Regions from separate parts of the Psychrobacillus sp. NPDC093200 genome, predicted to be linked through region 1. Evidence: riboswitches for the same ligand, from Rfam matches in the RefSeq annotation. Region 1 holds a riboswitch; each other region holds the start of a gene.
What was found. A riboswitch is a leader RNA that binds a small molecule or an ion and turns the genes downstream of it on or off. The one in region 1 is predicted to bind cobalamin.

Region 1 (7,421 bases):
AAGTTCCAACAAATCATTTCAAAAAAAGAAGCACTAGAAAAGGGATTAGTTATATTACCTTTTCGATGGCATACTTTACTAAAAGAAGGGATGAGGATTCGGTCATCAGAGCAGCTCCCCTCACTATTCGACACAGAAAGCTCTCGTGCAGAAACCTGCAAAGATTTTATATTATACACACACGAAATATGTAATGAAGGTTATTTTTTGGAGGTTTAGGAATGGATATTAGAAGATTAACAGATGTAGATGCCATTGCTTATTGGGAACTAAGGCTAGAGGCTCTGCAAAACAGTCCAGAAGCATTTGGAACAAGCTATGAAGAAGCTCTTCAAAGAGAAAATCCAATTGAACGAGTAAAAGGTAATTTTAAGGTAAATGGCAATTACACGTTCGGTGCGTTTGAAGAAGATAAATTAATTGGTATGGTTACTCTAGCACAAGAGAGTTCCTTAAAAATGAAGCATAGAGCAAATATTTTTGCAATGTATGTAAGCTCAAAGGGAAGAAGAAAAGGTGTAGGAAAGGCCCTAATGGAGCGAGCCATTAACCAGGCAATAGAAACTAATGAAATAGAAAAGATTAATCTATCTGTTGTGTCGAATAATGAATCCGCAAAAAATTTATATTTACAATTAGGTTTTAAGGTATTTGGAGTAGAAGAAATGGCTTTAAAGGATAGAGACGTCTATTACGAAGAACATCACATGACACTTATTCTAAATTAAAGGAGATAATTTAATGGAGGAAAAATCAAGTAACCTAGAAAAACAAGGGGGAAAGCTACCATTGTTTCAATCCCCAGTCCGTTCCATTTTCGAAAAGTTTTACAGAGAAAAAGATGTGTCTCTTATATACGGAGAACCAATTGTATTGGAGAACAAAAGGATCTTACCTGTTGCCAAAGTTAATTATTTTGTAGGTGGAGGCGGAGGTGGAGGTGACACGATTTCAGATGAAGAAAATTCTACAGGTCAAGGAGAAGGAGGCGGTGGTGCCTTTTCGATAAAACCGGTTGGAGTATATGAAATCACTGCGGAGGAAGTTAAATTCAAGCCTGTCCTTCCGTTTAGTCAAATACTTACTGTTTTTTCAGTAGTCACGCTAGGGATTGTTTTCTTGTTGAGAAAAAGATGTAAATAGATAGGGAAAGAACGCTTCCTTCTAAAGGTTAGCGTTTTTTCTATGCTTCAACCATTGAACAAACGTTAGCAGAAGCATGACAAAAATAGCCCCGCCTGTATCTAATAGAACATCCTGAAAAAGGGCAGATCGTCCACTCGTAAAGGATTGATGGAATTCATCTGCGACTGCTAGAAGAAAGGTAATCATTATTGCAGTAAGTTTTCGATACTTCCTCTTCGGCAAAGCAATATAAATAGCTAAACTAATCAAACCAAAATAAAAAAAGTGGACTCCTTTTCTTATTAAGAATTCGACAAATGCATAGTAGCCACGTTCCTCGACAGAGACATAGAATCCCCAATAAGGAATATGAAATAATGATAAAAAGGACTCCAATGGCTTGTTTGGAAGCCATTCTTTAAGCACGGCCTCCAAAGACTGTTGCTCGGAAGTCTGCCCGGAGGCTATAAATACAAAGACAAGTAAAAGTAAAAGTGGAATAAATTTTTTCATATAAAAACAGTAGCATAAATTGAATGAGAAACAAAATAATTGCAGACTTTATAGCTAATAAAAGAGTAAAAAGCTGGTTGTTTCACAAGCTTCTATCACCAATTGAAAGGCTATGGTACACTTACGATAAGTGAATAATTTTTGCAGGGAAAAGGTGCTGACTTGTCAGCTTAATTAGGGAATTCGGTGAAAAACCGAAGCTGTATCCGCAACTGTAAATGCTGATGAAATAAGAAAAATACCACTGTTGGCTAAAAGCCAATGGGAAGGTTCTTAGAGTAAAATGATGCATGAGCCAGGAGACCGGCCTTTTCTTGAACGTATAAATACTCTTCGGAAGTTAAGGGGTTGTACGGCACGTTTCTATTTTCGATTAAATTTCTAACGATAAATAGGTATTGCGCCGCCCTTTTTTAGGGTGGCGTTTTTTTGTGCTGTAAGAAGTCGAGTATTGTATTGCCGAAAATTCACAAATAACTTGGAAAGGGGGCAGAGCATTGAAAAAAGACATGCGATATATTTGTTATCCATTTATGAGAGAAAAGCCGTCTACAGTAGACTTTGAGATTCGAACAGACTCATTGACCACACGTATTGGATTGGCCGCATCTTTAACAAAAGATATTCCAAGAGTTTACGAGGATTTAATGTATCTGGCACCGATGGCATATCACGTAAATGGTTCTGTTAGAGGGAAGCTAGCAATCAATGAAGAGGATTTACAAATTCTAAGTGATATGTATGATTTCTACGTAAGTGAAGTGGAAGGAAGAGTAGATATATTCGTACTTCCACAAGGCTCAACAGCTGCATGTGAATTACACGTGTGTCGTAGTGAAGCAAAAAAATCTGTAAGGGCTTTACATAAAGTTTCATTAGAAAGAGAAGTACCAGAGATTTTGTTTGATTACACACAGCTATTAGCAAATGTATTGTTTGCAATGGCGGTATATGTAAATAAGCATCATGGAGTAGAAGAGATTCAATTTGTCAGTAAATCATATCCGATGAGAAAAAAGAAAAAAGTGGAGGATTAACAAATGAATAAACAATTAAGGAATTGGTTAGCGGTACTAATACTTTCTATCTTACTTGTAGGCTGCCAAGAGGCTGAAAAAAATACAGCTGTTGAAACAGATTCTGTACAAGAAGTAAAAGAATATACTGTAACGGATGATATGGGGAAAGAAGTTACATTCGAAGAAGTTCCGGAAACGATTGTGTCTCTACAACCAAGTAACACAGAAATCCTGTTTGCCCTTGGTGTAGGAGATAAAATTGTTGGAGCTACAGAATTCGATACCTATCCAGAAGAGGCACTAGAAATTGAACGAGTTTCCGATTCTATGAAGTTCAACGCAGAACGTATTTTAGAGATAAATCCAGATGTTGTAATTGCTTATACAACTGGGTCTGAGGAAGAGCTTAAAGTGTTGGAAGACGCGGGGTTAGATGTTTTTGTCATTCAATCGGCGCTATCATTTGAAGACGTCTATGGAGATATTGAACAGTTGGCCGCAGTAATGGGAGTAGAGGATAAAGGAACCGATCTTGTTGACTCTATTAAAACTACTATTCAAAGTGTTCAGGACAAAGTATCAGGTGTAAGCGATCAGAAACACGTCTACTTTGAAATAAGCCCATCTCCAGAAATTTTTACAACAGGAAAAAATACTTTCCAACAAGAAGTTTTGAGTAAAGCTACAGTTGTAAATATTTTTGGAGACCAAGAGGGATGGATTAAATTATCTGAGGAAGATGTCATTAAGAAAAATCCTCCGATTATCTTGACTACCGTAAATTATGTAGAAGATCCAATTGGTGAGATTAAGGCTCGTCCAGGCTGGAATCAGTTAGAGGCAGTGCAAAACAACGCCATTTTCCAATTAGATCAGGACATTATGTCTCGCCCAGGACCACGAATTGGTGAAGCTGTAGAACTAGTAGCTAAAACCGTTTATCCAGAGATATTTGAATAAAGTAGAAGTTGGTCTCGTTTTGAGGAGACCAACTTCTTTTGTTTTAAAACTGGTACCTTGCAATGAATAATAGTGTTATGGTATAGTACTATCTAATGAATAGTACCGAGGGAGAGAGAGACATGACAGCGAATATTTATATTGAGACATTAGAAAAAGAGCTTTATATGTTGAATACAAAGGAACGCCAAGCAATAGTTAGAGATTTCCAAAAGTATTTTTGTGATTTGTTAAGAGAGGGACAAACTGAGAAAGCAATAGTTGAATCATTAGGAGCACCATCGTATATAGCAAGGGAATTACTTAAGGCTTACTCAGAAGAGGAAATGATTGTAACAGAAGTGGAATATGAAGGCGCATATATATAAAATGCTACAAAGGCTAGTTACCCTTCGTAGCACGATTTCATTTACAATCGTTTAGTAAACTGAACTAGTTCAACTTTTTTATATTACAGGAATCCAAATTTCTGAATAACAGTTTGGATCAGATGGGTCATCATCTGTATACACTTCCATCTCTGGTGTTCCTGCCTGTTTGTAGGAGTGAGAGGGAAACCATTCTGAGTAAATTTGTTACCATGTATTTTGCATAGCATTGGGCATTGCTCCGTGAACCTCAAAGATTGCCCACTTTGATGCTGGTATTTCTAATGTCTCCAGATTTTCTGGTGTGTCGCCTATATAACTGACCCCTATCCAATAATCCATCATACTGTCGACTTTAAAATTTTCTCCCATCACACAAACACCAAGAGCACCTTTTATTTCTTCGTTATTTAAAGAAATAATGAAACAACAAGCTCTTGTATAGATTCTTATAGATTAATCTAGCAACGTATATTAACACATACAAAAAGCCACCAATTATAGAAACAGGTGGCTTTTTGCATTAGATATTTTTTTTAGTTTCTGTTTCTTTGTCTTCTATTCTAAATTCTTCTGCAACATCGTCTACTATATCTTTAGTTGAGTTTTTAAATTCTTTTAACGTCTCTCCAACTGCTCTACCCAATTGAGGTAATTTTTTAGGACCGAACACGATTAAAGCAATAATTAATATAATGATTAAACCCGGTATTCCAATATTCGGCATTATAATCTCTCCCATACTGTTTCTATATATTTTCACGTGGTTTTTGCAATAGTAGTTAATCTTAAAAAAATTGGTTGTTTTGTATCAATAACACATTATACTCCTACGTTTAAATTTGTAAATACTTTGGTATTAATAATGATCAAATTGTGTGAGCTGGAAAAGTCTCTTCGATATAAAACTCTCTTTTTCCCTTCTATAACTTTCTATAACTTTGTTTATACAACTAGTCCTTTAGCGTTTTTCAACCACAAAACACTAGTTACTTTATACCGATAATAGAAAAGTTTTTACTATTAATTTGCAATTTTTATGTGAATTTAATGTTTTTTCAGAATAAAATTATATTTTCTAATCCGAAATAAATATGTAGTATTGAAGAAATAAAAGGAGTAAACTGTTAAACGGTTGTTTTGTTATGTATAAAAATTACATTTTCATAGTTGAGTGAACTATGTTAAAGGAGAATAAAAGTGACGCAATATAACTTAGAAGAATTAAAACTGTTGAATCAAGTAATTTTCGCTTTATTTATAGTAGCAGATTTAGCTCTTGGCCTCTTTTACTATAATAATGAGTTTCCTTGGTTCGCGTTAATAGGTTCAAGTATTGGACTAGCTATTATTGTTCTTTGCTGGACTGGAAAAAAATATATATACTTTATCTCATTTTTATTGGTTTATACTATCCTATTCTCATTAGTTTATAACTGGCATGCAGTTTTTCATTAATCAGAATATTTTCGACTCATTGTTTACCTGAATAAACAATTTAAGCTATTTTTTACTAATTTACGTTGGAGGTTATATTATGTCAGAACAGGAAAAAAAGGCTCCATACTTAGATAAACGTTCATCTAGACGTACTTTTATCAAAAATTCTGGATTAACAGTTGGTGGAGTTGTACTAGGTGGAGCACTCGGTTCTTTACTAGGTAAAGACTCAACAACTAAAACTAACGAGACTGGGGTTCATTCAGCAGCTACTGGGGTTAACTTCAACCAGGCACTGATGTATTTTGACAAAGCACAATTTGATACGATAGATGCTGCAGCAGAGCAAATTTTCCCTAAAACTGAGGTAGGACCCGGTGCGAAAGAATTACTTGTTGCATATTATATCGATCACCAACTAGCAGGGAGCTTTGGCCTGAACTCAAAAGAATATATGACCGGTCCTTTCTTCCCAGCAGAAGCAGTTCCACAACAAGGGTACCAAACACATTTGAATCGTCAGCAAGTGTTTAATCTTGGAATTACAGCTTTAAATGCAGAGGCTGCAAAGAAATCTGATGATAAACCTAAATTCGCCAGTTTAACAGAAGAACAACAAATCGAAATCTTAAAAGATTTTGAAGCTGATAAAGTTAAATTAAATGGAGCTGTTAGTTCATCCTTTTTCTTCTCTTTACTTAGAAAAGTAACAATTGAAGGAGTATATGCTGACCCTATGTACGGCGGTAACAAAGATATGGCTGGTTGGAAAATGAAGAATTTCCCTGGACATCAATCGAGTTATACTAATGTACTAGAAAAAGATGAATTCGTGAAAATAGATCCTATGAGCTTAAACTCTCAGCATCAACACTAATATACACCAATAGAAAGGGTGAACAACTTTGGCAACTAAATTACCAAAAACAGATATAGTTTTAGTAGGGGTAGGTTGGGTAGGCGGTATTATCGCAGCAGAACTTACAAAAAAAGGATACAAAGTAGTAGGTATCGAACGTGGTAAAGAACGTTCAACTGAAGATTACTTTATGGCTCACGATGAACTACGTTACGCAGAGCGTAAAGAAATGATGCAAGATCTTTCTAAAGAAACAATTACATTCCGTCACAATATGACACAACGAGCATTACCTTACCGTGAATGGGGTAGCTTCCTGATAGGAGAAGGAACAGGTGGTTCAGGAGAGCATTGGAATGGTCAAACTTACCGCTTCCTGCCATACGATTTCGAGATCTATTCAGAAACTGTTAAACGTTACGGAAAAGGTAAAATCCCTAAAGGAATGATGCTTCAAGACTGGGGTATAACATACGAAGAGTTAGAACCATACTTCGATAAATTTGACGCTATGACTGGTATTAGCGGTGAGGCGAATCCACTACCTGGTTCTCCACAAATAAAATACCCTAACCCGCCGATGTTGGAAACACCTGCTATAAAATTATTCAAAAGTGCAGCGAAAGATCTTGGATATCATCCATACCATCTGCCTTCTAACAATCTATCGCAATCTTATACTAATCCAGATGGCATTTCTCGTGGCGCTTGTCAATATTGCGGTTTTTGTGAGCGTTTTGGTTGCGAATATGGAGCAAAAGCATCACCAGTAGTTACAGTATTACCTGTAGCTAAAGAAACTGGTAACTTCGAAGTACGTACTCATTCTGTTGTACGTAAAGTTCTACACACAAATGGAAAAGCTACTGGCGTATTATACGTAGATATACGTACTGGTGAAGAGTTTATCCAAGAGGCAGATGTAGTTGTAGTATCAGCCTATCAAATGAATAATATTAAACTTTTATTAAACTCTCAACTTGGCCGTCCATATGATCCAGTTACTGGTACAGGAGTCATTGGTAGAAACTATGCATACCAAACAATTCTGGGGACTGCTGTAGGTTTCTTCGATGAAGAGTTCAATTTATACGGTGGTGCAGGATCTCTAGGAGCCCAAATTGATGACTTCAACGG
Region 2 (7,421 bases), on a different contig from region 1:
TCCTCTCTCGCCTTTATTGCGAAGTCAACTGTTCTCTGTCTATACTTTGTCTCCATGAAGCACTGGGCTCCAATTGTAGTCGCTAATGCATTGCTATTCCAGTGAGGCAGCATTGAGCGAAGACTATTTATAATTTCCTTATTAGCAATTGCATATCCTAGCCGAAGTCCAGGAATTGCATACATTTTAGTCATCGAACGGACGACAATTACATTAGTAAGGTTGTTTAAATATGGGATAAAGGATTCCTTTTCGTCTATAAAATCTAAAAAAGCCTCATCCAAAACTAAATCACAGTTATACATTTTAGCATGATTCGCTATCTGTATAATCTCTTCTAATGGAATCAGGTAGCCAGTCGGATTATTCGGTCGGCATATATAAATAACATCAGCCTTCTCAAGCTCACTAAGAACCTCCTCTATCGGAAGCTTACCGATAGCTATAATCTCCTTAATGGATGTTTGATATGGTACTAGCGTAGCCTCATATTCAGAGAATGTTGGATGGATAACCACTGCTTTTTTGTGCTGATACCGGATAGCTATGCTTGCAAAAATTTCTGCTGCACCATTTCCAATAAGTATTTGTTCAGAGCTTACACCGTGATAATTTGCAGCTGCAGTCAGGAAGGGCTCGCCCTGCGGATGAGGATACTTAGTTATTAGGTCTCTATATGATACCCACTGTTCCTTAACAAAATCTGGAGGACCTAGAGGGTTCACATTTTCACTATAATCTATCACTGTCTCAGGCATAGACATGTTCAAGCGCTGATATAATTGTTGAGCATTTGCTCCGTGACTAGGTAACAACAAGTATTAAACCTCCTATCACTGTCATCCCAAACCAAAAAAGAAGGACAGCTGTGTGTAAATGTGAAATGGCTCCTAATATATGTCTGGCACTTAGTGAGACCTCTTTGCTTCCCATTAATGCACGATTAGAAACTATCCCTTTATATGTATTTCTTCCGCCAAGCTGTATACCTAGCTGATAAGCAGTGGCAGCTTCTAAATAGCCGCTATTGGGGCTTGGATGTTTCTTTGCATCTATCAACCAGCGAGTCATTCGATGCTTAAAGGGAAGACTAGTTTCTTTCCTTCCACCAAGCATAATTGCCAACCCAGTTAAACGACTTGGAATATAGTTTGCAATGTCGTCTAGCTTGGCAGCAACATAGCCAAAATCTTTAAATATTTCGTTTTTATAGCCTACCATAGAATCTAATGTATTAATTGCTTTATAAGCCCATAACCCAGGAGCCCCAAATAAAAAGGCAAAAAACAATGGGGCGGTTACTCCATCACTTATATTCTCGGAGACTGTTTCTACCACCCCTCTTGTTATTTCCTCCTCTCCTAGATCTTCAGTGTCTCTTCCAACAATCCAGGAAAGCTTTAAACGAGCAGTGTCTAAATCTCCCTCTATCAAAGGCTTGTGGACCTCCATCGCTGCAACCTTCAAGCTTTTTTGAGCTAGCCCAGAGGCTATCAAAATACTCTCCACAGCAATACCAAGGACAATATGAACTGAGTACGCAGTGAACACTAATACTAGAGCAATACTGAATGATAACCCTACTATTATTAGGACTAAAAGTAATCCCTTTACTTTCCTATAACTTCCTTTGTTTAATCGCTTAGTTAATTTTGAGATAAGCGTTCCAATCCACCGAACTGGATGTGGCCAATTTGGTGGATCTCCAATTAATCGATCTAGCAGAAGACCAATTGTTACCGCTAACATATGAGATGCCATCTTACACCCATCCCTTTGCCTTTTTGTATATCTGAATAGCTTCAACAGTACATTCAAAGACTCCTTGCCCAATCTTTTTACCAATCTCAGTTATAGGACCTGCATACTCTATATAGGTCCCTTTTTGTGTCGCAGCTATTAATACACTATCTGTCGATGTACCAGTGGCAAGAGTACCCGTCCGAGGATCCATGACTTGTTCATGTGCCATTGCCTTCGTTTTAGCTTCCGTAGCAGTGATGACAGACTGGATAAAAGCCTCCTCCGCAAGCTCTCCATTAATAATAACCCATGTATTGATGGTACCTATGGCGGGGAACATTTCTACCTCGTGAGCTCGCGAAACATCGACTGCATTTCCAACTCCCGCGGTAACCATTACCACAAGACTCCCTAAAGGTGTTACATACTCTTTTATCACAGCGTCTGTAGTCCTGACTGCAGTCATCATGCCTACAGTATCCGCCTCCGATAAACCTCGAGCAGCAAGATAATTTAACATTTCCTCCTGCACATTATCACAGTGATACTGTGCATCTACTCTTCTATTCACGAAATTTCTATACCAGCCACTTCCCGCGTTAATGACTGCAGAAGACCAAGTTTTTAATTGATTTTCTGCCTGAAAAAGGACGTAGTCACCAGTTACTTTAAAGTTGAATGAAGTAATTAGTTGATTGTCTTGTTTTTCATTTACGTCTGGTAAAATAGTTATTTGCGGTTTAGGTCGCTCTGGATGGGGACTAGTACTAACCCTAGCCTCATAAACATTTTCCACTAAACTTTTTTTCACTACCTCTTGGGGCTCCCCGATTACTTTAATGCGCCCCTGGTCCATTAGTAAAAGTCTGTCACAGTATAGCGATGCAAGATTAATATCATGAAAAATACTAATAATTGTAATGTCATTCTCAATTGCTTGTGTTTTGATTGTATCTAACAGCTGCTTTTGATGAGCGATATCCAAGTGATTCGTCGGTTCATCTAACAACAGTATGGGAGCCTGCTGAGCTAATGCCTGGGCTACAAATACTCTCTGTTGCTCTCCACCAGACAAAAGCTCTAGTAAATGCTTATCGTACTTATCGACGGCAGTCAGTCTCATTGCTTCCTTTATAGCGAATTCATCTTCTGAAGACCATGTAGAAAACCACCCTGATTGATGAGGATAACGACCAAGTGCAACTGTTTCTCGAACGGTATGTGAGAAAGCCTGATTGTGCAGCTGTGGCAGCACAGCCAACTTTTTCGCTAGCTCCTTCGAGGCAAAGGACTTTAACAGCTTACCTTCGATTAGTACCTCTCCAGATGATGGTGTGAGTATGCCACTCATTAGTTTAAGGAGAGTAGATTTTCCACTCCCATTTGGTCCTAATATTCCTAGCATTTCTCCTTTTGATACTTGAAAGGAAACGTCGTCCACTACTAGCTTTTGATCGTAGCCACCAGAAATATTTTTTACTTCTAGCAAGTTAAGCGCCTCCTTTTTTACGTTGTCTAAAGAAGATAAAAGCAAAAACAGGTGCCCCTATAAAGGCAGTAATTACCCCTATTGGAAGCTCTGTTGGAGAAATAATCGTACGGGATACAAGATCACAAATGATCAATAAAGAAGCTCCATTTATAAAGCTCAAAGGAAGCACGTGCCGGTTATCGGAGCCAAATAAAAGTCTAGTCATATGTGGCACTACCAATCCAACAAAACCAATGGTTCCAGACACTGATACGGCTGTGCCTGTAAGCATTGACCCACCAATTAATATCATCATTTTACGCTTCTTTACATCCACACCTAGATGCTGTGCTCGTTCTTCTCCGAAGAGCATGGCATTTAGCTCCCTACGATTTAACCATAGTAATAGGGAACCGATTACCATGAATGGCAATGCCATCTGAACATAGCTCCAGCCCCTCATAGATACACTGCCTAACAGCCAACCAATAATTTGCCGTAGCTCTTCACCTGTCAGAGCAATCATTAAGGAAATGACTGAGCCAAGAAATGAGCTAAATATAATACCTGTTAAAATAATCGTTTCCATTTTCATCGCGCGATCTACTAGCCTTGCGAAGGAAATAACGATGAGCATTGTAACTAATGCCCCTACCATACTGAAAACAGGCAAGGTGAACATTCCTAAGAAAGGTACCGAAATTCCAAAAAAGAGTGTAGCCACTGCACCAACAGATGCTCCGGACGACACTCCCAGTGTATAAGGGTCGGCTAGTGGGTTTTTAAGCAGGCTTTGAAAGGCCGCTCCCGCTATTGCCAGGGATGCTCCGACTAATCCTGCGAGTATAACCCGCGGCATGCGAATCTTCCATACTATATTAGTTGCAATCGCATCTGTTCCTGTATCCCATAAAGTACTGATCGGCACCTTTACAGATCCGACCGATACACCTAGCCAAATGGCTACAGCCAACGTAGCCAGTGACAGAATGTAACCGATCATTGATTTACTCACTAAATGCCTCCGGATAGATAGCCTTCGCCACTTCCTCTAAACCTTCTACTAAACGTGGACCTTGGCGACTTGTGGTATCCTCATCCACTTGTACTACTGCATTATTTTTAATAGCTGTCACTGTATCGAAACCATCACGTTGCTTGACCTTTTCAACAATGCCATCCACGTAATCATACGTGATTAACATAACATCAGGATTACGACTTACAATTTCTTCTGGGCTGACTTGGAACCAGCCCTCTTGGTCAGCCATGATATTTTCTGCGTTGACCATCGTTAGAATTTCTTGCATAAATGTATTATTACCAGGAGTATAGATCTCAGGCACATCTGAGGTTTCTACAAAAACTGTTTTCTTTGTTTCTACTTTTGAAACTTTTTCTTGAATTTCGTCAACCTTTGCCTTCATATCCTTTATAATGGCCTGTGCTTCCTCATTTTTGCCTGTTGCACGACCAATCTGCTCGATGGATGTATAGGTTAAGTTAAAATCCTTTGCATCCTGTACTACATAAACCTTTACACCAGAATCTCGTAGCTGTTGTAACCCAGCGTCAGCCATTCCTACTACGGACTCATGAGCGAAGACAATATCCGGATTCAAAGAGATAATTTTTTCAATGTTATACTCCATGCCACCAATTTTTTCTTTTTCTAAGGCTTCCTCTGGATAACTCTCGTAATCATTAACGCCGACAATTTCCTCATCAAGCCCTAATGCAAATAGAATTTCCGTATTACTTGGAATCATGGAAATAATGGTCTTCGGAGCTTCCTCTAATGTGATTTCTTGGCCTACAGCATCCGTCAATGTAAGCGGAAATGCAGTTTCTGAATTTCCAATTTCTGAACTATCTTCTTTTTCTGATGGAAGTGTCTCTTGCTCATTACATCCAACTAACACAAGCAAGGTCATTCCTATAATTAACCAAAACTTTTTCATCCTTCATTCCTCCTAAAATCAATAAAAAATCTCCCATCCTAGGATGAGAGATAGATAGGTATAAATCTGCCACAAAATACCGATAGCTGACCTACACCAGACCTATCCGCGTAGGTAATGGGTATGCACGTAAGGGCAGGTTTTCTGGCTTATGATGCATATGCATCACTAACAGTGGCGGGACCGCGCTGGACTTTAACCAGCTTCCCTTTTAACTCTAGCAATCCGTAACTAGAGCACCTTTACGCAAAAAATATTCCATTGCTGCTTTGCATTTATTATACCTTATAATTAAATGTTGTCGAGATGGAGACTAGAAGAGAAATTCGAGAAATAAATTAATATCAAGCAATTTTCCGAGTTTAGCGAAACATTAATTCCTTAACCTTGTAATCTATGAGTAATCACTGGACTATTAATAAAAATCGCAGTACACAATCCAATCTTGTTTATCTTGATTGTAGAAAAAATAAAAACTGCCACTATCTACTATATTGAATTGCGCCTTGGCATCAGAGCTTATCTGAAAGACAAACGGATAATCTTCACCATATGAGACTCCGCTCTGTGTATAGGATGGATACCCACCAACCTTGTGCATGGGATAAATATTTTCGACGATATCGTCGTAATACTCTATATCACTCTCCAATTCAAGACGTAAAATTTCATCTTGAATTTCTGGTTCTATATCTTCTGAATCCCATGCTGGGGTATCGTTCTCAACTAATATTGGTTTTAATGGAAAAGACTTCATTCTTGAAGATTGTTCATTTATCTTTTGTATTTCATTAATATTAGTAAAACAATTTATCTTAAAAAAAGAAGCTAAATTATCTTCAATTAAATGATTATATACATTAAAATCCATATAAACAGTGATTAACTGAATGTTTTTTAGCTCCTTCGGTACATAAGGTAAATTTTTTAGAAATATAGTACATATTGGTTCAAACTGAGGAGATTTATTTTCTCCGCTACCCCACATAACATTTCCTATCCAGCTCTCTCCCAATTCTTCCGTCGGCCGAGATCCTCCTGTTTCAAAAATCGTAGCTCGTTTAAATAGTGATTGTTTTAATTGAGTAATATTCAACGCAATTACCTCCTAAATCTATGTCCAAGCTTATTCACTTAAGTAGGACTCCCAATCATAATCATTTATTTTGTAGAATGCGCCATTGTCATTTCTCTCATATGCACAGAGGGGTAAATCTTCAATAAAAGCTAAAATAGAGTCATCAATATTTAAAATTACCCCTATAGATATATATTGCAGATTTTCATGATTATTTAAAAATTCATCATCTTCATAACCACTTAATACAGACCAACCAGAGTCTTGCTCATCCCTTGGCTCGTCTCTTAACATAAAATTAAATTCATCTCTCTCCAAAACATCTTTGCTCACAATTATTTTTGTGTCAAAATAGTAATCCCATTTGGATGAATACGGATCATTATACTCCGTGTCACAAATATGTTCTGTCCGAAATGATACTTCTTGTCCTCTTTTTAACTCACTTAGATTAAATGGATCATTCGTAAGAATTCCCTTAAAGTTCCCCATATCCCTATGAGTAATTTCAACCCACATTTTTTCTCCCGCATACCCGTCTGTTCTTGTCTCGATTTCAAAGATTAGTTTGACCATATCTCCTATATTTAAATTACCTATCACTTCTTTGCTAGGAATATAAAAAGTATAGGGTGCATCCTTATTTCTTTTATAGGCACTATCTATATACCATGGCACTTCGCTTCCTCCTTGCATCGTTATAAGCCTATTCTAACTTGAATATAAAAAAGAGGGCATTAATCCATTGATTAAAGCCCTCCAATGAGTTAGTTCCTAATTTATTACTTCGCGTTTTCAAAAATAATTCCTGCTTATTGAGGGAACTTTACTCATTCGTGAGCTTCTTCATCTCTTTTGTATTCTAAAAGATCCCCAGGCTGGCATTCTAAAGCCTTACAAATTGATTCTAATGTAGAAAGCCTAATTGCTTTAGCTTTACCATTTTTTAATATAGAAAGGTTAGCCATTGTTATTCCAACCCTCTCTGAAAGTTCTGTTACGCTCATTTTTCTTTTAGCCAACATCACATCGATATTAATAATAATCGCCATATTTTCACCTCAGACCGTTAAATCGTTTTCAGATTTTATATGAATAGCTTCTTGTAAAAGTTTTTGGAGAACGGCTGAAAAAACGACAATTACCATAGAGGCAAAAATCATGATAA
Region 3 (7,421 bases), on a different contig from region 1:
CTGCCTGTGGCACTGGAATCATGTTCATATCTATAACATTGTCTAACATTCTTACCTGGATGTTTATCAATCGTTCTAGTACATCCTCTGGTACTGCTTTACCTAAATTAATAGAAGAAAGGTTACAAACTACGAAATCACCAGGTTTTCTGCGAGTTACAATCACATCGTCCTCTAGCTGGATGGATTCAAATTCAGTGGCACTTTGGTTTTGAAAAATTTCCGTACAAAGATTACTACTATAAATCATTCCAACATGCTTGTTTGGATTACGGCGATTCACTTCATCTCTATAAAACATAAATGGGACACCCGTTTCTAACTGGGATCGCATAATTCGCTTCATCAAATCTATTGCTGGAACTGTTTCTCGTGAAAGGCGATGATCCATTACACATTCTTCATACTTTTCTCTGAAAGAACCATCTCCACGTTTTTCATCATAAAAGTCTTCTAATGAGTAACCTTTGAGCTGACGAACCTCGTGAGGGTCAAACAAATGCCATTCTCCTCTTGCATCAACCTTTTCCATAAACAAATCTGGCAAGCATACACCAGTAAAAATATCATGTGCTCGAAGTCGTTCATCGCCATTATTTAGTCTTAAATCTAAAAATGTAAATATATCTTTATGCCACACATCTAAGTAAACAGCTACTGCACCTTGACGTTGGCCTAGCTGATCTACGCTGACAGCTGTATTGTTTAGTTGCTTTATCCATGGAAGAACGCCACTAGACGCTCCCACAAAACCTCTTATAGAAGAGCCCCGGCTACGGACCTTGCCCATATAAACGCCTATTCCTCCTCCAAACTTAGAAAGTGTGGCTATGTCTGTGTTGCTATCATAAATTCCTTGTAGACTGTCATCAACCGTGTCGATAAAACAGCTAGAAAGCTGCCCGTGTGGCTTTCCTGCATTAGAAAGAGTAGGAGTAGCAACCGTCATATATAAATTGCTCATCGCCCAATAGGCTTCTTTAATTTTTTCTATGCGGTTTTCTTTTTCGTCCTTCATTAGCGTCATTGCAATAATCATCCAGCGTTCTTGTGGCAATTCTACAATAGTCTTATCAAAATCCTTCGCTACATAACGATCTAAAAGCGTTTTTAAAGCTATATATGTGAAGAGGAAGTCTCTTTCAGTAACGAGGATTTCTGCTAATTGCTCTAATTCCTCTGTAGAATAGGTTTCTATGATACGAGAATCATAAATTCCCTTAGCCGATAGCTTTTGAACGTTATCTGCAAACTTTGTATAGACTGCATCTGCCGTTGTATTTCTTCGTTCCGCTTGTTGCGAATATACTTCTGCTAAATAGATTCGAGCCGCTACAAATGTCCAATAAGGTTCATGTTCATCAAGAAAGCTCAGTGACTCTAAGGACATGGCTTTAGACCAGCTAGCAATATTGCCCTCTGGGTGTTTTTGTAGCCACTTGTCATGTGACCTCCTTAATGGTGCTATCTTTTCTTCCCCAAACTCCTGTGTTAATTGGTATAGTACCTGTTGTTTTTCTGTGTTTGAAATAATGGTCATTTAGAATTCCTCCCTGTCTTTACATAACAAAAAAGCGATGGCTCTAGCCTCTTCGGCTGAGTCATCGCTCACGATTTTAAAGTAGGAAACAACAAGACGTATCGTTCGTTTAAAGATAGAGTCTCTCGCCCCCACCTCTCAACCCCCGAAGAAAGTGTTGCTTCACCGATAAACAGGCAGGTCTACTGGCTCGTGTTTCTTCCTTCTGCTGGCCTTCCCACGAAAAATCGCAGTGGCATATTCAACAGTTGTCCACACTTACAGTTGCGGGGACAGCTTCGGTATTTCACCGAATTCCCTTTTAAACCATAACGGTACCTTTTCATCGTATAAATACTATATATTGTGTTTTGGTTACTTATATACCCTAACATATTGTGTTTAAACTTGTACATAGGTAAAAAGACTAGACGTTTGATACACAGCTTTATTTCTGTACATTAAACTAATTTCATATCCCTTTAATCGCTCTTTCTAATCTCTATTCTATATAAATTTTATAAGCTTTCGTAGCCGTATTATGAAAACTTACTTTCGTATTTATTCATACAGGCTTACCTTGCAGCTTTACCTTCTTTTTCTTAGCTTTCATATGACCGCTCCAGGAGAGGTTTGTTCCCATTCGAAGAATCATTTCCAAGGGACCTCGTTTGAATACCTTCAAGTAGTAGTAGCTACCTATACACTGTAGAACAAAAATTACAAAGCCCAGCAAGACACTATTTAGCATGCCCAAAGAGCCAAATTGTCCTAAACCGTATCCGTAATAGATAAAAGTACAAATAACACTTTGCATAATGTAATTTGTTAAAGAAAGTTTCCCAACACTTTCAAAACCAATGAAAACCTTGTTACCTGAGAACTTTATAAATAGGATAGCAAATATACCAATATAGGATATACACAGTAATTGTGTACCCATTTGTAATAGAACTGCTGTCCAATTTGTTTCTTCTCCAATAATAGCGATAGATTTTAAAAGTAAACTAATTGGCAAAAGAGCCATACTTAATATATACCATTTTTGTTCTCGTTCCATGTGTAGAAATAAGCCACCCTTTGCAGCTGCCATACCAAACAAAAACATCGGTGACGTCAACAATGGTCCAAACAAAAGCATAAACAAGCTAAAAAATATTTTCTCCCCTTCACTTTCAAAATACAGTGGATCCTCTGTATTTCTGTGTTGCTTAATTTCCTCATAAGAGCCATTTTGATAGACTTCATTTGTGGTTTCTATGTATAATGATTGCTTTTCCAACTCTTCCTTACTTTTTTCTTCCATTCCGTAACTAAGAGCACCAGTCAATACAAACAAAACAGTTCCCCATATAATTAAAGTTTTCTTTTTTCTATTTAAAAAAAGTAATAGGAATAATCCCATTAACCCGTAAAAGGCTAGAATATCCCCTTCCCATAAATAGGTTGAATGAAGTAAACCTAGAATAAAAAGAAATATAAAACGTCTCCATAAATGCCTTTTTACTTTTCCGTTCTTTTTTTTAATTGATTCTGCTAGTTTTATTAATGAAAAACCAAACAAAAAAGTGAATATCGGCATAAAACTACCTTCTACTGCTATTTTAAGAATAGCATAAATAGTCTTGTCTGTGGCAGAAGCCGTAAAGTACTCTAATTCTTCCTTTCCCCATATACCGTAATGGAAAATTAACAAATTCGCTAATAATATACCAAACAAACTGATTCCTCTTAAAGCATCTATAAAACGCACTCTTTCTTCTTTCATCATGAAACCTCCTAAAAATATCTCTTAGTTAGTATAAAATGGTAAGCTTATAATAAATTGAAACTAACCTTACAGAAACCTTAAATATTTCTAGGAGTGATTTACTAATGGAAGAAACTAATATTTTGATAGTTGAAGACGAGCTTGCTATCGCTGAGATGGTAGAAATTATTTTAAGAAAAGAAAATTTTCGACATATTGTTATTTGTGAAACTTACCAGAAGGCAAGTAATTATATTTCCAATATGCATTATGATTTATATATTCTCGATATAATGCTTCCGGATGGAGTGGGACTTGATTTAGCTAAACAAATTCGTTTTAAATCCGATGCTCCTATATTTTTTCTAACAGCAAAAGAAAGTGATGCTGACAAAATAAGAGGATTTATGAATGGAGCTGACGATTACATAACAAAACCTTTTAATCCACTGGAATTAGCTGCTCGAGTGAAAGCACACATGAAACGCTATACTTCTTCCTTTAAAGCTTCCGATGAAAAAGTATATAAATTCGGCCATTTTTTGTTAGATAAGGGAAGCGCAGAACTTACTGTGAACGGAGAAAAAAGCATTGTTACGGGCAAACTATTTCATTTACTACTCCTATTTTGTGAAAACGCCGGACAGATTTTATCTAAGGAGCAAATTTTTCTTTCTATCTGGGGAGAAGACAGTTATATAGATGACAACACAATCATGGTACATATACGGAGACTCCGAGAGAAGATTGAACAAAACCCTAGTAATCCTAAACAGCTGATTACAATTAGAGGGATTGGCTATAAGCTCGTAAACGAGGCGAAATAGTAATGAGACTTTCAAGTAAAATATCTCTAAGATTTTTAGTTTATTTTGTTGTATTTTATGCTGTATTATTTTTAGTCACATTTGGAATGTTTGCTTATATCATTTTCGACCTGCTTTCAAAGGAAGCTATCTCAGATATTCGTGCATTGGAAGCCTTTGAAATAGAAAGTGACATTGCAAAACAACCGGATGGCAGCTATGTATTTTCGGAGGACTTTATTAAATTGGCTAAGCAAAACTCCGGCCATTTATATCTTGTAGACCAAGCAGGCGAAGTACTTGCAACTACTGAACAAGAAATACTACCTATTGAATGGGTTGACATACAGAAACAAGATCACGCTGTTTGGGAGTTAACAGACCAGCTGTTCTTACTTTTCATAGAAAACCAACCTGTAGATTTGTTGCTTGGTAAACTTTACATTAATAATAAAATTCAAATGAACGATGAGCTGGAAAAGGAGTTTTCATCTGTAGATGCAGCCGTTGAAATATATAACCAAGATGGGATAAGAGAAGAAATCCTTTATGGAGATGTATATAAAGCATTAAGTAGCATGGAGATAGTTACAAATAGTCAGGATTACTTTGAAAGAAAAGAAATTACTGCCTTTCAAACGATGGAAAATGGAAAAGTCCTAGTAGTACGAATGCCAAATACTAATTATCATCCCTTTGAACCAGCCTTAATAGATACTATGAAAAAGCTAGTGTTCTCCATTTTAGCGTTCCATCTCTTCCTGTTTATCTTTACTATTCTTTTTTCCATTTGGATTGGATATCGATTTGGTCGTCCCTTACTATATTTCTTACATAGAATTGAAAAATTAAGCGTAAAGGACTACGATCCTCCAAATGACAAAAAATTACGTTCCCCAAAATCCGGTAGATTTAAACGAAAATACCGTATATACGAGGAAGTGGACAAGTCACTAGCTAGGTTAGCAAATACATTGAAAAGTAACGAAGAGAAAATAATAAAAACGGAAAAACTAAGAGAGGATTGGATCACTGGTCTCTCTCACGACTTAAAAACCCCTCTTAGTTCTATTTATGGATATTCTATAATGCTATCATCTAATGAGTACACATGGACCCCCATAGAGGTACAACGTTTCGCTAAAACAATGCAGGAAAAATCTATTTATATGAATGCGTTAATCGAGGATTTGACATATACTTACCAGTTGAAAAACGATGCGATTCAACTTAACAAAGAAAAGTTGAATCTCTTTGATTTTTTAAGGTCCTATGTTTACGCCTGTGATTGGAATGATATTCAAGAACCTATAGGAAACAAGGATATTACCGTCTATTTAGATGCAAAGCTATTTGAACGGGTTCTCGACAATCTTGTAGGAAATGCAGTAAAACATACTCCGAAGGGCACCAAGGTACACTTAGAAATTTATGAAAAAGATAGCTTAGCCTGTCTGGTCATCCGAGATGAGGGACCTGGTATTCCAAAGGTAGCTTTAGACAACTTGTTTAACCGTTATTATAGAGGTACAAATACTACCTCTGAAATTTCGGGCACTGGGCTTGGTTTAGCAATCTCCAAGCAACTAATAGAAGCACATAACGGAACGATACTGGTAGAATCCTCAAAAATAGGAACACTGGTGACCGTCACTTTTCCAATAGAATAAAAAAGCATTGGGAGCTCCCAATGCTTTTTGTTTTTCTTATAAAAATATAATAACTGCTAGTACTGCAGCTAATACAATACGATAAATTGCGAACGGAGTTAACTTGACTTTATCGATCAGTTTCAAGAAGAAGCGTATCGATATTAATGCAAAAACAAATGCGCTGACAAAGCCCACTGCATAGAAGCCAATGTGATCCATCTCTACATATTCCCAGTTTTTCAAAAGAGAAAGGAAGCTTGCCCCTGCCATAATCGGCACAGCCATGATGAAAGTAAAATCTGCCGCCGTTTTATGGTTCATCCCTAATAATACCCCACCGGAAATAGTTGATCCAGAACGAGAAAACCCTGGCCATAATGATAGACATTGTATAAGCCCTACAAGAATCGCCTGCTTATATGTAATCTTGTCTAGTGTATTCGTTTTCGGATGCTTAGGTCCTAACTTATCTGCTATAATCATTAAAATAGCACCAAGCACTAAACCTATTAAAACCGTCTTTGTTGTAAATAAATGCTCATCGATATAATCCTCAAATAACACACCAAGTACACCAGCCGGAATAAGACCAACAATTACGTGAGTCAGTTTTAACTGTTCACCTTTTGGCGCATCCTTTATTTGATATAAGCCTATTAAACTTAGTAGCCTTTTCCAAAAAACAACAACTACAGCGAGAATCGACCCAAGTTGAATAACAATTTTAAATGTATTTGCTGAATATTCCCCTAAAAAATCTTTTGTTTGCAGCCACATATCATCCACAATAATCATATGACCCGTAGATGATACTGGAGCAAATTCTGTCATACCTTCTACAAAACCTAATATTAGTGCTTTAAATAATTCTAGAATTTCCATACGATCTCCTTAGTCACGTTTTTTAAAATACCATACTAAAAATGCAATACCTACAATTGCTAAAATAATATAAACTATGTTCGAATAGATATCCATATACCCTACGATATCTTCCCAATTTTCACCAACTGCTGATCCTACTGAAACTAAAATAGTATTCCAAATAAGAGTACCTAAAGTAGTAAATAGAAGGAACAGCCAAAACTTCATGTTTGACATCCCTGCTGGAATAGAAATCAGGCTTCTTACTAATGGAATAAGTCGTCCAAAAAATACTGCCCATACGCCGTATTTATCAAACCAGGCATCTGCCTTATGAATATCTTTTACAGTCAATCTCAAGAATTTACCGTATTTCTTTACAATCTTCTCTAAACGCTCTACATCTAATAACAAACCAATCCCATATAGAATGGCTGCCCCTATCACTGACCCTGCTGTAGCTGCCAAAATAACACCTAGCTTGGTCATGGAAGTAGATGTCGTCATAAATCCTCCGAGCGTTAAAATGACCTCAGAAGGGATTGGCGGAAAAACATTCTCTAATAAAATCAATAAAAATACGCCAAAATATCCAAACTGGTTCATCCATTCTGTGATCCAGGCTTCCATTAAACTTCCACATCCTCTAACTTAATCTCAATCGACCAAAGCTCTGATCGACTACCTAGTCGAATTGGTGGTCCCCAAAATCCAAAACCAGAAGATACAATCGCGTGCATACTCCCTTTTTCCCTATACCCATAATCCAGCTCAAAAATTCTTTGAGTAAACAAATGATTCGGCCACATTTGTCCACGATGCGTATGGCC

Region 2: it holds a riboswitch for cobalamin, as region 1 does, so the genes downstream of both, ACQKNZ_RS03000 (ABC transporter substrate-binding protein) here and ACQKNZ_RS15810 (hypothetical protein) in region 1, are expected to answer to the same signal.
Region 3: it holds a riboswitch for cobalamin, as region 1 does, so the genes downstream of both, ACQKNZ_RS00605 (ribonucleoside-diphosphate reductase subunit alpha) here and ACQKNZ_RS15810 (hypothetical protein) in region 1, are expected to answer to the same signal.

The regions. Positions count from the first base shown of each region.
Region 1 is NZ_JBNNVC010000004.1:96,523-103,943, forward strand. It holds gene ACQKNZ_RS15790 (nucleotidyltransferase domain-containing protein) at 1-219, shown strand, start outside; gene ACQKNZ_RS15795 (GNAT family N-acetyltransferase) at 222-728, shown strand; gene ACQKNZ_RS15800 (spore germination protein GerW family protein) at 742-1,143, shown strand; gene ACQKNZ_RS15805 (VanZ family protein) at 1,165-1,638, opposite strand; cobalamin riboswitch at 1,774-1,964, shown strand; gene ACQKNZ_RS15810 (hypothetical protein) at 2,136-2,675, shown strand; gene ACQKNZ_RS15815 (ABC transporter substrate-binding protein) at 2,679-3,617, shown strand; gene ACQKNZ_RS15820 (HAAS signaling domain-containing protein) at 3,740-3,985, shown strand; partial or broken gene ACQKNZ_RS15825 (GyrI-like domain-containing protein) at 4,064-4,438, opposite strand; gene tatA (twin-arginine translocase TatA/TatE family subunit) at 4,509-4,715, opposite strand; gene ACQKNZ_RS15835 (hypothetical protein) at 5,186-5,443, shown strand; gene ACQKNZ_RS15840 (gluconate 2-dehydrogenase subunit 3 family protein) at 5,523-6,302, shown strand; gene ACQKNZ_RS15845 (GMC family oxidoreductase) at 6,331-7,421, shown strand, end outside.
Region 2 is NZ_JBNNVC010000001.1:583,624-591,044, reverse strand. It holds gene ACQKNZ_RS03020 (pyridoxal phosphate-dependent aminotransferase) at 1-818, opposite strand, end outside; gene cbiB (adenosylcobinamide-phosphate synthase CbiB) at 805-1,761, opposite strand; gene ACQKNZ_RS03010 (adenosylcobinamide amidohydrolase) at 1,763-3,232, opposite strand; gene ACQKNZ_RS03005 (FecCD family ABC transporter permease) at 3,234-4,217, opposite strand; gene ACQKNZ_RS03000 (ABC transporter substrate-binding protein) at 4,222-5,175, opposite strand; cobalamin riboswitch at 5,293-5,434, opposite strand; gene ACQKNZ_RS02995 (DUF1963 domain-containing protein) at 5,591-6,271, opposite strand; gene ACQKNZ_RS02990 (immunity protein Imm33 domain-containing protein) at 6,302-6,931, opposite strand; gene ACQKNZ_RS02985 (helix-turn-helix domain-containing protein) at 7,084-7,305, opposite strand; gene ACQKNZ_RS02980 (DUF2975 domain-containing protein) at 7,315-7,421, opposite strand, start outside.
Region 3 is NZ_JBNNVC010000001.1:106,293-113,713, reverse strand. It holds gene ACQKNZ_RS00605 (ribonucleoside-diphosphate reductase subunit alpha) at 1-1,540, opposite strand, end outside; cobalamin riboswitch at 1,699-1,877, opposite strand; gene ACQKNZ_RS00600 (DUF418 domain-containing protein) at 2,085-3,287, opposite strand; gene ACQKNZ_RS00595 (response regulator transcription factor) at 3,395-4,096, shown strand; gene ACQKNZ_RS00590 (sensor histidine kinase) at 4,099-5,745, shown strand; gene ACQKNZ_RS00585 (undecaprenyl-diphosphate phosphatase) at 5,782-6,609, opposite strand; gene ACQKNZ_RS00580 (DedA family protein) at 6,619-7,221, opposite strand; gene ACQKNZ_RS00575 (metallophosphoesterase) at 7,221-7,421, opposite strand, start outside.